Regions from separate parts of the Silvania sp. genome, predicted to be linked through region 1. Evidence: predicted binding sites of a transcription regulator. Region 1 holds the regulator's gene; each other region holds the start of a gene.
The links. Region 1 encodes Fur, which represses iron uptake genes when iron is present. Its sites were predicted from a motif close to ATAATAATGAGAACNACTATCAA; they were not measured.
Positions count from the first base shown of each region.

Region 2: the regulator Fur is predicted to act here: its motif matches at 2,312-2,334, upstream of sufA (Fe-S cluster assembly scaffold SufA).
Region 3: the regulator Fur is predicted to act here: its motif matches at 2,288-2,310, upstream of fepD (Fe(3+)-siderophore ABC transporter permease).

Region 1 is NZ_JBOGBT010000109.1:24,579-28,754, reverse strand. Features, by position in the region: gene glnS (glutamine--tRNA ligase) at 1-134, shown strand, start outside; gene chiP (chitoporin ChiP) at 556-1,962, shown strand; gene chiQ (ChiQ/YbfN family lipoprotein) at 2,009-2,338, shown strand; gene fur (ferric iron uptake transcriptional regulator) at 2,434-2,880, opposite strand; gene fldA (flavodoxin FldA) at 3,171-3,701, opposite strand; gene ybfE (LexA regulated protein) at 3,857-4,144, opposite strand.
Region 2 is NZ_JBOGBT010000061.1:12,880-17,055, reverse strand. Features, by position in the region: gene sufC (Fe-S cluster assembly ATPase SufC) at 1-391, opposite strand, end outside; gene sufB (Fe-S cluster assembly protein SufB) at 408-1,895, opposite strand; gene sufA (Fe-S cluster assembly scaffold SufA) at 1,904-2,272, opposite strand; gene menI (1,4-dihydroxy-2-naphthoyl-CoA hydrolase) at 2,903-3,313, opposite strand; gene ydiJ (D-2-hydroxyglutarate dehydrogenase YdiJ) at 3,310-4,176, opposite strand, start outside.
Region 3 is NZ_JBOGBT010000088.1:67,947-72,122, reverse strand. Features, by position in the region: gene fepC (iron-enterobactin ABC transporter ATP-binding protein) at 1-282, opposite strand, end outside; gene fepG (iron-enterobactin ABC transporter permease) at 279-1,271, opposite strand; gene fepD (Fe(3+)-siderophore ABC transporter permease) at 1,268-2,272, opposite strand; gene entS (enterobactin transporter EntS) at 2,531-3,766, shown strand; gene fepB (Fe2+-enterobactin ABC transporter substrate-binding protein) at 3,782-4,176, opposite strand, start outside.

The DNA of each region.
Region 1 (4,176 bases):
CCGTTGCCGGTAAAGCGTATCAGTTTGAGCGCGAAGGCTATTTCTGCCTCGACAGCCGCTATGCCACTGCGGACAAACTGGTGTTTAACCGTACCGTCGGTCTGCGCGATACCTGGGCAAAGGTCGGCGAATAACCGATACCCCCCTGAGCGCCGCGTAATGCGGCGTTTTTTTTGCTTATCAATCAAGTCATTGCTGGTGTTAATCTTCGCGATGCGAATTAATTGCATTTCCCTCCGCTGTTAGCCTTCTCCCCCTTGCTTCAAATTAATCCCATTCTGTCGCGAATTAATGCAACCACTAAAAATAACTGGCTAATTTTGAAGATTATTTTAATTGATTATTCTGTCGCGCGGGCGTTGTTACAAATGGCAACCAAATATGTGCACTTCGTCATAATCCTGACTTTTGATCGCTAAAAAGGATTGATAATTCGCGTCGCGAAAAATAGTCTACAGGCAGTAGATGTAAATGAGTATTTCTGCTTACGTCGACTTTTTAACTTTTGTTTTTTCGCCGTTTAAGGCGCTTTTAATACGTCAAAGAGGATTAACTATGCGTACGTTTAGTGGCAAACGTAGTGCGCTTGCGCTGGCTATTGCCGGTGTGACAGCAATGTCTGGTTGGATGGTCTCTCCAAAGGCTCAGGCCGAAGGTTTTGTCGATGATTCAACCCTGACGGGCGGTGTCTATTACTGGCAGCGTGAACGTGACCGTAAAGACGTTGAATCAGACAAATACAAAACTAACCTCGCTCACTCCACCTGGAACGCCAACCTTGATTTCCAGTCCGGCTATGCAGCGGACATGTTCGGTCTTGATCTGGCCGCCTTCACCGCGATTGAAATGGCGGAAAACGGCGACAGCGGACACCCGAACGAAATTGCATTCTCCTCCAGCAACAAAGCCTACAAAGAGGACTGGTCCGGCGATAAGAGCGGGATCAGCCTGTACAAAGCGGCAGCCAAATTTAAATACGGTCCGGCCTGGGCGCGCGGTGGCTGGCTTCAGCCTACTGGTCAAACCTTATTAGCGCCGCACTGGAGCTTTATGCCGGGTACATACCAGGGCGCTGAAGCCGGGGCGAACTTTGACTACGGCGATAGCGGGGCGTTGAGTTTCTCCTACATGTGGACCAACGAGTACAAAGCGCCGTGGCACCTCGAGATGGACAAGTTCTATCAAAACGACAGAAAGACCCGCGTCGACTATCTCCACTCCCTTGGTGCGAAATACGATTTCAAAAACAACCTGATTCTGGAAGCGGCATTCGGTCAGGCTGAAGGCTATATTGATCAGTATTTTGCCAAAGCCAGTTATAAGATGGATGTGGTGGGCGGCCCGCTGTCGACCAGCTATCAGTTCTACGGCACCCGTGATAAAGCCAACGACAGCACCGTCAATGATATCTACGACGGCACCGCCTGGCTGCAGGCGCTGACCCTGGGCTACAAAGTCGGGCAGGTGGATTTACGCCTGGAGGGGACTTACGTCAAAGCCGAAGGACAGCAAGGCTACTTCCTGCAGCGTATGACCCCAACCTATGCCTCTTCCAACGGTCGTCTGGATGTCTGGTGGGATAACCGCTCCGACTTTAACGCCAACGGCGAAAAAGCGGTCTTCTTTGGTGCGATGTACGATCTGAGCAACTGGAACATGGCAGGCTGGAGCGTCGGTGGCTCGTATGTCTACGCCTGGGATGCGAAGCCAGCGGACTGGTTTATCAACAGCGCGGGCCAGCGCGAAAACAACCCGTCCAACAACATCAAAGAGTCAGCCTATAGCCTGGATGCGATCTACGTCCTGCAGGACGGTCGTGCGAAAGGCACTATGTTCAAGCTGCACTTCACCCAGTACGACAATCACTCCAGTATCCCAAGCTACGGCGGCGGTTACGGCAACATCTTCCAGGATGAGCGCGACGTGAAGTTTATGGTTATCGCCCCATTCACTATCTTCTGATGATGCTTCCGGCGGGGTTACACCCGCCGAAACGGAGACCGCTATGTTGAAAAAAATCCTGTTTGTCGCGGTATTTGCCGCCGGGCTTACCGCCTGCGCAGAGCCGCAGACCCAGAAAGAAGATTCACGTCTGAAAGAGGCTTATAGCGCCTGTATTAATACCGCAGAGGGATCGCCGGAGAAGATCGAAGCCTGCCAAAGCGTGCTGAACGTGCTTAAGCAAGAGAAAGCGCACGAGCAGTTTGCGACCCAGGAAACGATAAGAGTGGCTGATTATCAGGCCTGTATTCAGGCGCGCAAAACCGGAAACGATCAGGAAGTGACGAAGCGTTGCGACCAAATCTGGAAGGAAATTCGCAGTAATAACAGCAAGTAATCAGCTGTTATTAGGCCCGGTATGCGTCAGCGCTACCGGGTTTTTTTTGCATAAAAAAAGCCAACCGTCAGGTTGGCTTAGCGTGTGCGGATGAATTATTTCGCGTCGTGCGCGTGGTCATCTGCAGTGCAGTCGCCTTCAGCGCAGTGGCCGTACAGGTAAAGACTGTGGTTGGTCAGACGAATGCCGTGACGTGCAGCAATTTCACGCTGACGGGATTCAATAGAGTCGTCGCTGAATTCGATCACTTTGCCGCAATCCAGGCAAATCAGGTGATCGTGATGATGCTGCTGCGTCAGTTCGAAAACGGATTTACCGCCTTCGAAGTTATGGCGTGTAACGATGCCAGCGTCGTCAAACTGGTTCAGTACACGGTACACCGTGGCCAGACCAATCTCTTCGCCCATGTCGATCAGACGCTTGTATAAGTCTTCCGCACTGACATGATGGTTATCCGGACCCTGAAGCACTTCCAGAATTTTTAACCGTGGAAGCGTGACTTTCAGTCCGGCCTTCTTTAATGCGGTATTGTTGTCAGTCATGCGGAATCTGTCCTGTTGCTAAACGATTCACTTCTATAGAAGAAGTGACAGAAAGTGCACCTGAGAGAATGCGTCTCATTATAGAACTGCCATGGCTGAATGAAAACTGCAAGTCTCAAGCAAAGTATGCTTATAAAAACGTGGTACCGCCAACAAACTTGTTACAGGGTGACCCGTTTAATCCTGGTTGATTGTACAGGTATGACAGCAAAAGTTAAAAATTTGTAGCAATTATTTTGATTGATAATACCTATCAATGCGGCGTAACTACAGGTTACGCCGCCACAACATCAGGCGTTGAGGATGTCGTCGAGGTGCAGCTCTTCGCGGATCTGCTTAACCCATTTGTCCACGCGCTCTGCGGTCAGCTCCGGCTGGCGGTCTTCGTCGATAGCCAGTCCCACAAAGTTGTCATCATCAGCCAGACCTTTAGAGGCTTCGAAGTGATAGCCTGCAGTTGGCCAGTGGCCCACGATCACTGCGCCACGCGGCTCAATGATGTCGCGAATGGTGCCCAGCGCATCGCAGAAGTACTCTGCGTAGTCTTCCTGGTCGCCACAGCCGAACAGGGCTACCAGTTTGCCATTGAAGTCGATCTCTTCCAGAGACGGGAAGAAGTCGTCCCAGTCGCACTGCGCTTCACCGTAGTACCAGGTTGGGATGCCCAGCAGCAAGATATCGTAACCTGCGATGTCTTCTTTGCTGCTTTTCGCAATGTCATGCACATCGGCAACGTCTTTACCAAGCTGTTTTTGAATGTTTTTCGCGATGTTTTCGGTGTTACCGGTGTCGCTGCCGAAAAAAATGCCGATGATTGCCATGAGTAAAATAACCTCTTGAAACTTAATAGTATGGTGGCGCAATTTAGCCACGGATAAGGGCAATCATAGCAGAACAGAGAAGCCTGCGGAAACTGCTATCGCGCAGGACTGCACTCTGTGCTACATGAAAGCAACAAGGAGGGGAGTTTTCTGACTTACGCTTTGTCGTGCCATTTCTCGAGCTGCAGGATCAGCATCTCTTCAATAAGCTCACTGCGGCTGATGTCGCGGGCATTTGCCAGCTCGTTCAGCGCATCGACGGCGTCCGCATTGAGTTTCAGCTCGACGCGTTTAAGCCCACGACTTTTATCGCGTTTGAGCTGATTGCGCTTATTAATGCGCAGCTGTTCATCACGCGAATGCGGATTGGTTTTCGGTCGTCCCGGGCGCCGCTCATTCGCGAACAGATCTATTGTTGTGCGGTCCGTGTTTTCTTTGGCCATGATTCTGAGACTTCGGGGGAAACAAGACGCCC
Region 2 (4,176 bases), on a different contig from region 1:
GCAGCTGGATTTTCTCTTCCATCAAATCCTGAAAATCAAAGCGGTCCAGCGCCTCTTCGCTACGGTACTTACGCACGGCATTCAGCGCGGTCTGCAAAAAGAACTGATTGCTGACGCCGGGAATTTCGACCGGGTACTGGAAGGCCATAAAAATGCCTTCGCCCGCGCGATCTTCCGGTGACAGTTCAAGCAGATCTTTGCCCTTAAAGTCGACCGAACCGCCGACGACCTCGTAATCTTCACGCCCGGCCAGAGTGGCTGAGAGCGTACTTTTCCCCGATCCGTTCGGCCCCATAATGGCGTGGACTTCGCCCGGGCGCACCTCGAGGCTGAGACCGCGCAGGATCGCTTTATCTTCCACACTGACCTGTAAATCTTTGATGCTTAACATGTGCTTTCCTTAATGCTTAACCGACGCTGTGTTCAAGGCTAATCGCCAGTAATTTCTGGGCTTCCACGGCAAACTCCAGCGGCAGTTCAGAGAATACGTCCTTACAGAAACCGTTTACGATCATCGAGATGGCATCTTCTTCGCTGATGCCGCGCTGCAGACAGTAGAACAGCTGATCTTCGCCAATGCGCGAGGTGGTGGCTTCGTGTTCCAGCTGGGCGCTGTTGTTGCGGCATTCAACGTACGGGAAGGTATGCGCCCCGCAGTCCGGACCGATCAGCATCGAATCACACTGGGTAAAGTTGCGCGCGTTGGTGGCGGTCGGCATGATTTTGACCAGCCCGCGATAGCTGTTCTGGCTTTTACCCGCCGAGATCCCTTTCGAGATGATGGTGGATTTGGTGTTTTTGCCGATGTGGATCATCTTGGTGCCGGTGTCGGCCTGCTGATATCCGCTGGTCAGCGCCACTGAGTAAAACTCGCCGATGGAGTTGTCACCGCGCAGAATGCAGCTCGGGTATTTCCATGTGATAGCCGAGCCGGTTTCCGACTGGGTCCACGACATTTTACTGTTCTCACCTTCGCACAGCGCACGCTTAGTGACGAAGTTCAGAATACCGCCGGTATTGCCATCCCCCGGGAACCAGTTCTGCACCGTCGAGTACTTCACTTCGGCGTCTCTGTGGATGATCACTTCCACCACCGCCGCGTGCAGCTGGTAGCTGTCGCGCACCGGGGCGGAACAGCCCTCGATATAGCTGACGTAGCTGCCTTCATCCGCCACCAGGATTGTGCGTTCAAACTGGCCGGTTTTTTCGGCATTGATGCGGAAATAGGTCGAGAGCTCCATCGGACAGCGCACGCCTTTCGGCACGTAGATAAAGGTGCCGTCGGACGCCACCGCCGCGTTGAGGGCGGCAAAGAAGTTGTCGTTACCGGGCACCACGGTGCCGAGGTATTTCTTGATAAGCTCCGGGTGATCGTGAATGGCTTCGCCAAACGAACAGAAGATGATCCCCTGCTCGCCGAGCTTTTCCCGGTAGGTGGTGGCGACGGAGACGGAGTCGAAGATGGCGTCGACCGCGACTTCGCGTCCTTCGCGCACCGGCACGCCGAGCTGCTCGAAGGCCTCTTCTACCTCTTTGCTCAGGAAGGCATTGGCCCCGGTCTGTTGCACCGCACCCGGCTCCGAGGCACAGGTGTCGTCGCAGTTCCCGCAGGACGGCGCCGAGTAGTAGCTGTAATCCTGATAGTTAAGCTTGTCGTAATGCGCCTTCAGCCAGTGCGGCTCTTCCATCTCCAGCCAGGCCTTAAACGCATTCAGACGGAATTCCAGCATCCACTCGGGTTCGTTGCGCTTAGCGGAAATTGCGCGAATGACCTCTTCGTTGATCCCCTTCGCCAGCTCATCGGTTTGCAAGTGGGTGAAGAAGCCCTCTTTGTAATTAAGATGGCTGCCGGACCAGGTGTTGACATCGTCAGTTGCTTCAGTTTGTCGAGACATAATACCGCCTATACCCCAAAACTTTCGCCGCAGCCGCATTCGTTCTGGGCTTTAGGGTTATTGAATTTGAATAACTGGTTTAAGCCTTCGCGCACGTAATCCACTTCGGTGCCGTCAATAAACGGCATCGCCTGCAGCGGCACGTACAGTTTTGCGCCGTCACGCTCGAAAACCAGATCGTCTGTCTCCGGTTGAGTGACGGTACCCAGCACATAGCCAAAACCGGCGCAGCCGGTGGTCTTCACGCCTAAGCGCACGCCGAGCAAGCCGGGCTGTTTGCTGGTCAGCTCGCGAATATGCGCCGCCGCGGCAGAGGTCAGCGTTAATCCACGCCATGCAAAATCTGTCGGGTCAAACGTTTCTGAATGCAGTTCCATAGGTCCACCTTATGTATTGCGCCATCAGGGCATAACACCATGTTAGTGATAACGATTATCACTTCAACCCCCTGACAGCAGGGGCTTTCGCCTTAATCGCCCTTTTTGGTGACATTAATTAAGCATAGACCCTGCACGAAGGGTTAACAGGGTTCGATTTTTTTCTGCAATCAATTGAATATTAATGGCTTTATAAAGGTTAATCGGCGAAAACGGTTACAAGGGAAAAGATGTATAGGGAATGCCTATTTATGAAATAGGGATGAAAAAAATGATCAAGCTGGCAATAGCATGAAAATCAAAAAGTTATATTACGGGCTCCAGCGTAATCATGGGCTTGCCGCACCGCAGCAGGGTCTGATACGGTTGCCGGGCGGGTTTTATTGACGGCGGGGTTTTTATGGCGTCGACGAGAGTGAACGCCGCGATCGGCATGGCGCTATAACACACAAAAAAGAAAACCCTTAAGACTACCAGCGGCAATCTTAAGGGTTCCTTACTCCATCCGGCGCTTATCTCCGGCACTCATCATGGCTTAGCTCTTGAAGGAGCATCAGAATAGTCTCATAACTGCGGGGCGCGGCTTTGTCATAAATTGCGGATTATGATAAAAGCCGCCCAACTTTCTGTTTACACCACCGCGGTGGTTAAGCGCGAGGAGCAGCACAGGCGTTCCTGCTCATCAAAAATGTCGATCTGCCACACCTGATGACGGCTGCCGGTGTGCAGCGCCCGACACACGCCACGCACCCGCCCACTGCGTACAGCACGCAAATGGTTGGCGTTAACCTCAACCCCCACCACCTTCTGTTCGCCTTCGGTGCAGAGATAGCCCGCCACCGAGCCCAGCGTTTCGGCCAGCACCACCGACGCGCCGCCGTGCAGCAGCCCAAACGGCTGATGGGTACGGCTGTCCACCGGCATCGTCGCTTCCAGTTCGCTGTCGCCGATGCGGGTAAACTGGATATCCAGCAGCCCGACCATATTGCCCTCGCCCATGGCGTTTAAGGCCTGCAGCGTGACGGCACGTTTCCAGATCATCCCATAATCTCCAGTAAAGCCTGCAATGGATGGCGCACGCCGCTGCCCTCGACGCGTTTCACCTGACTGCGACAGGAGTAGCCTGTCGCCAGACAGCGATTGCGCGGCAGACGCTGCATCGCCTGATGCCAGCTGAGCTCGTAGATCCCCAGCGAATTGGCGTGATTGACCACTTCATGCCCGTACGTCCCCGCCATGCCACAGCAGCCGACGCTGACGCTCTCGAGCTTCGCGCCAAAGCGGGCAAAGATCGATGCCCATTGCGCAGGCGCGCCCGGCAGCGCGGTCACTTCGGTGCAGTGTCCGAACAGATACCAGGCTTCACCGCTGGTCTCCTGGGTGGCTTGCGCATTCACAATCCCCGGGAGCCACTCGTGGACCAGCATCACGTTGAAATCGCCGCGCTTATCGCCGAGCGTCTGCTTATACTCATCGCGATAGCAGAGCACCAGCGCCGGATCGACCCCGACCATCGGCATCCCCAGCAGCGATACCCGATTGAGGAAGTCAGAGGTTTTTTGCGCCGTTCTGGCAAAGCGATTGAGGAAGCCCTTAATGTGCTGGGCCTTGCCGTTTGGCGAGAACGGCAGCAGCACCGGCTGGTAGCCCAGGCGCTCCACCAGGCGGATAAAGTCGGCCACCACCTGCGCGTCGTAGTAGCTGGTAAACGGGTCCTGCACCACCAGCACCGTTTTGGCTTTTTGCGCCGGGCTCAGCGCCTCAAGTTGCTCCAGGGTCAGGTTGGCCGAACGGTGGCCAACCATTTGACGCTGCAGCGACGGCGTGGAGAGCAGCGGCAGGTCGATCATGCCGATATGCTTCTCGGACAGCTTGCGCACCAGCGGCTGGTTAATAAAGAAGTT
Region 3 (4,176 bases), on a different contig from region 1:
CCCCGGCGTGGTGGCGTTTTGTGCCAGCAGCCCGACCCGTCGCGCTACCTCTTTACTGTTGAAGCGCTGGATCTGCTCCCCATCGAGAAACACGTTGCCGTGGATGGGCGTCATCAGGCGGCTCAGGGTGCGCAGCAGCGTCGACTTGCCGCAGCCGTTGGGACCGATAATGGCGGTAAAGTGGCCGTCGGGTATCGCCACCTGCAGGTTCTCGGCCACGATTTTTTTGCCGTAGCCAAGGGTTAAATCGTCGCCGCGCAGGCGGGTTGCGATGTGTGTCATTTCTTGCGGGACTCCTGAACAAGCAAGACGATAAGGTAGATCCCGCCAAGGCTGACCGTCACCACGCCCACCGGAAGTTGATAAGGCATAAACAGCTGTTGGGCGCAGAGATCGGCGGCCAGCAGCAGCAGTGACCCGCACAGCGCCGACTGGGTTAATCCCCAGCGGGCGGTGCCGCTCAGACGGCGGGCAATGTGCGGTGCCACCAGCGCGATAAAGGAGATCGGCCCGGCGATGGCGGTCGCGGCGGCGGTGAGGACGACCGCCACCAGCATCAGCATCAGCCGTGAACGCTCAACGCCGACGCCCAGCGCGCAGGCGCTGTCGTCGCCCATTTCCAGCAGACGCAGGCGTTTCACCAGCAGCAGTGCGCAGACAAACATCAGCAGGATCAGCGGTGCGGCGGGCAGGGTTTTGGCCCAGGTCAGGCCGTTGAGCGAGCCCGCGAACCACAGCCCGGCAGAGAGCGAGGTCTCGAGCGATGCCCGCAGCAGCAGCCAGGTATTAAATGCCATCAGCATCGCGCGCATCCCGATGCCGATAATAATCAGGCGGAAGGTTTCGATTCCGTTGCGCCAGGCAAGCGCCCAGACCACCAGCGAAGTCAGGATCCCGCCCGCCATCGCCGCCAGGGTGATGGCCGTCAGATGCTGACCAAACAGCACCATCGCCACCAGCACGCCGCTCCAGGCCCCGGTGTTAAAGCCCATGATGTCCGGACTGCCGAGCGGGTTACGCATCAGCGACTGGAAAATCGCTCCACTGATCCCCAGCGCAGCCCCCACCAGCAGGGCCATCATCACTCGCGGCAAGCGCCATTCGGTCACCACCAGGGTGATATTGCGCGGTGCGCTGCCGGTCAGGGCATTAAAGACCTGGCTGAAATCGAGCGTCACGGCGCCGCTTCGCAGGCTGATGATTGCCACGCCCAGGCTCACCAGCACCAGCAGCAGGCAGCTCCAGACTAAACGGCGGGAAGGGGCCATCACAGGGCACCTCCGCGCTTACGGCGCACCAGGAAAATCAGTACCGGGGCGCCGATAAAGGCGCTGACCACCGAGACGCGCAGCTCGCCGGGCACCAGCAGGCGGCCAATAATATCGGCAAACAGCAGCAGGGCAGGGGTGGCAAGCAGGGTCACCGGCAGGGACCAGCGGTGATCGGCTCCCACCAGCCAGCGGGCCATGTGCGGCATCATCAGGCCGATAAAGGCGATGGGGCCGACCACCGCCGTGGCGCTGCCGCACAGCACGGTGATGACCAGTAATCCGGTGAGCTGGGTGCGCGCGACCCGGCTGCCCAGCGCGGTGGCGGTGTCGCTGCCGAGACTCAGACTGTTGAGCGCCCGGCTTAACAGCAGCGCCACGGCGGCGGCAATCAGTACCGGTACGCTCACCACCTGCAGGGTTTGCAGGGTGCGGATATCCAGCGAGCCCGCCTGCCAGAAGCGCAGCTGGTCATAAACGTCCGGATTGAGCAGAGCGATGCCGTTGGAGAGGCCGTCGAGCACCGCGCCAAGCGCCACGCCCGCCAGGGTCAGGCGCACCGGGCTGAGCTGGCCGCCGCCCTGGCTGCCGGTAAAGGCCACCAGCAGCGAGGCGGCAAAGGCACCGCAGAGCGCCATCACCAGCTGCTCGCTGGGGGAGGAGAAACCAAACAGCGCCGCACCCACCACGATGGCGAAGCTGGCCCCCGCGTTGACGCCCAGAATACCGGGATCGGCCAGCGGGTTGCGGGTCAGGGTTTGCATCAGCGCCCCGGCAAGGCCCAGTGCCGCCCCGGCCAACAGTCCGGCAAGGGTTCGCGGCAGGCGGGCATCCCGCACGATGGTGCAGTCAGCGCTTTGACAGGTGGCAGAAAAGGCATCCACCACCACGGAAAGCGGCAGCGGTTTAGCGCCCACCAGCAGGCTGAGGGCGATCGCAAGGAGGAGCAGTAACAGTAAACCGGGCACGGCAAGGGCGCGTGGCGCGGAAGAGGAGTACGACATAGCAACGTCCATGATTTGATAATGATAGTAATTATCGTTATCTATCTTATTTGGCTATGTTAGCATGTGCGGCCATTGAATTGGTATAAAAGAAACCATTAAGAGCCTATCCCATTAGGCTATTTTACTTGCCATTTTGAACCAGGGCAGTGCTCGCAATCCTCACGTACGACATGTACGTTCCGGTTGCTGCGCGCTGTCCGTGTTCAAACTGGCTGCGACTATGACGCCTACTGGAATAGGCTCTAAGGCTTTGTAATGACCCGACAATCCTGGCTGCTTAATCTGAGCCTGCTGAAGACCCACCCGGCGTTCCGCGCCGTCTTTATCGCCCGCTTTATCTCCATCCTTTCGCTTGGCCTGCTGGGCGTTGCCGTGCCGGTACAGATCCAGATGATGACCGGCTCCAGCTGGCTGGTGGGGCTTGCCGTCACCTTAACCGGCGGGGCGATGTTTGTCGGCCTGATGGTCGGTGGGGTGCTGGCGGATCGCTACGAGCGTAAGAAGCTGATCTTGCTGGCGCGTGGCACCTGCGGGGTGGGATTTGTCGGCTTATGTCTGAACGCGATGCTGCCTGAGCCCTCATTAATTGCGATTTATGCCCTCGGCCTGTGGGACGGCTTTTTTGCCTCCCTTGGCGTGACGGCGCTGCTGGCGGCGACGCCTGCGCTGGTGGGGCGAGAAAATCTGATGCAGGCAGGCGCCATCACCATGCTGACCGTGCGTCTGGGGTCGGTTATCTCGCCTATGGTCGGCGGCCTGCTGCTGGGCACCGGCAATGTGGCCTGGAACTACGGCCTGGCGGCCGCGGGGACCTTTATCACCACCTTAACATTGCTGCGCCTGCCGCTGCTGCCGCCTCCGCCGCAGCCGCGCGAGCATCCGCTCAAATCCTTGCTGGCGGCGATCCGTTTTCTGTTCAACAGCCCGCTGATCGGCGGGATCGCCCTGCTGGGTGGCCTGCTGACGATGGCGAGCGCGGTGCGCGTACTCTATCCGGCGCTGGCGCAGGAGTGGCAGATGAGCGTGTCGCAGATTGGATTCCTGTACGCCGCCATTCCGCTTGGCGCGGCGCTGGGGGCGTTGACCAGCGGCAACCTGGCGCAGAGTGCGCGGCCGGGGATGATTATGCTGCTGGCCACCTTTACGTCGTTTATTGCAATTGGGCTGTTCAGCCTGATGCCGGTATGGGCGCTGGGCGTGGTCTGTCTGGCACTGTTTGGCTGGCTGAGCGCGGTGAGTTCCCTGTTGCAATACACCCTGATCCAGACCCAGACCCCGGAAGCGATGCTCGGGCGTATTAACGGGCTGTGGACCGCGCAGAACGTCACCGGCGATGCGATTGGCGCGGCGATCCTGGGCGGGCTGGGGGCGATGATGACCCCGGTGGCTTCGGCCAGCAGCAGCGGTTTTGTGCTGGCGATTGTCGGGGCGATGCTGGTATGGGTTTTGGCGGAGTTACGTCGGTTCCGTCAGGAAGCTGCCCCGGTTTAATCCGGGGCAATACCCTTAGCCAAACAGTGTGTTAAGACGCTGCAACACCCGCATCGCGCTGAAATAATCCAGACGGAAGCTTTCGGTGCCCAGCGCCCAGACGCGCTTGTTTTGCACAGCGGGCAGGTGTGCCAGCAGCGGATTGGCGTAGATAGCGTCCACGTCTTTCTGATCCCCGGCAAACAGGAACAGCCCTTCGCCGTTCAGCCCGGTGGCCAGGTTTTCGCCGCCCAGCTGAATAATGTCGTGACGCTTGCCCTGGCTTTGCGAGGCGTTTAATCCAGCGGGCAGGGTGGCAAGGCTAAAGCCCAGCTGTTGCAGCAGCTTGCCCTGCGCGGATTCGGCGGTCCACAGGTTGGCGCTGTGCGCGGCGGCGGTATAGACGATGGCGTTCACCGGCTGCGGCGGCT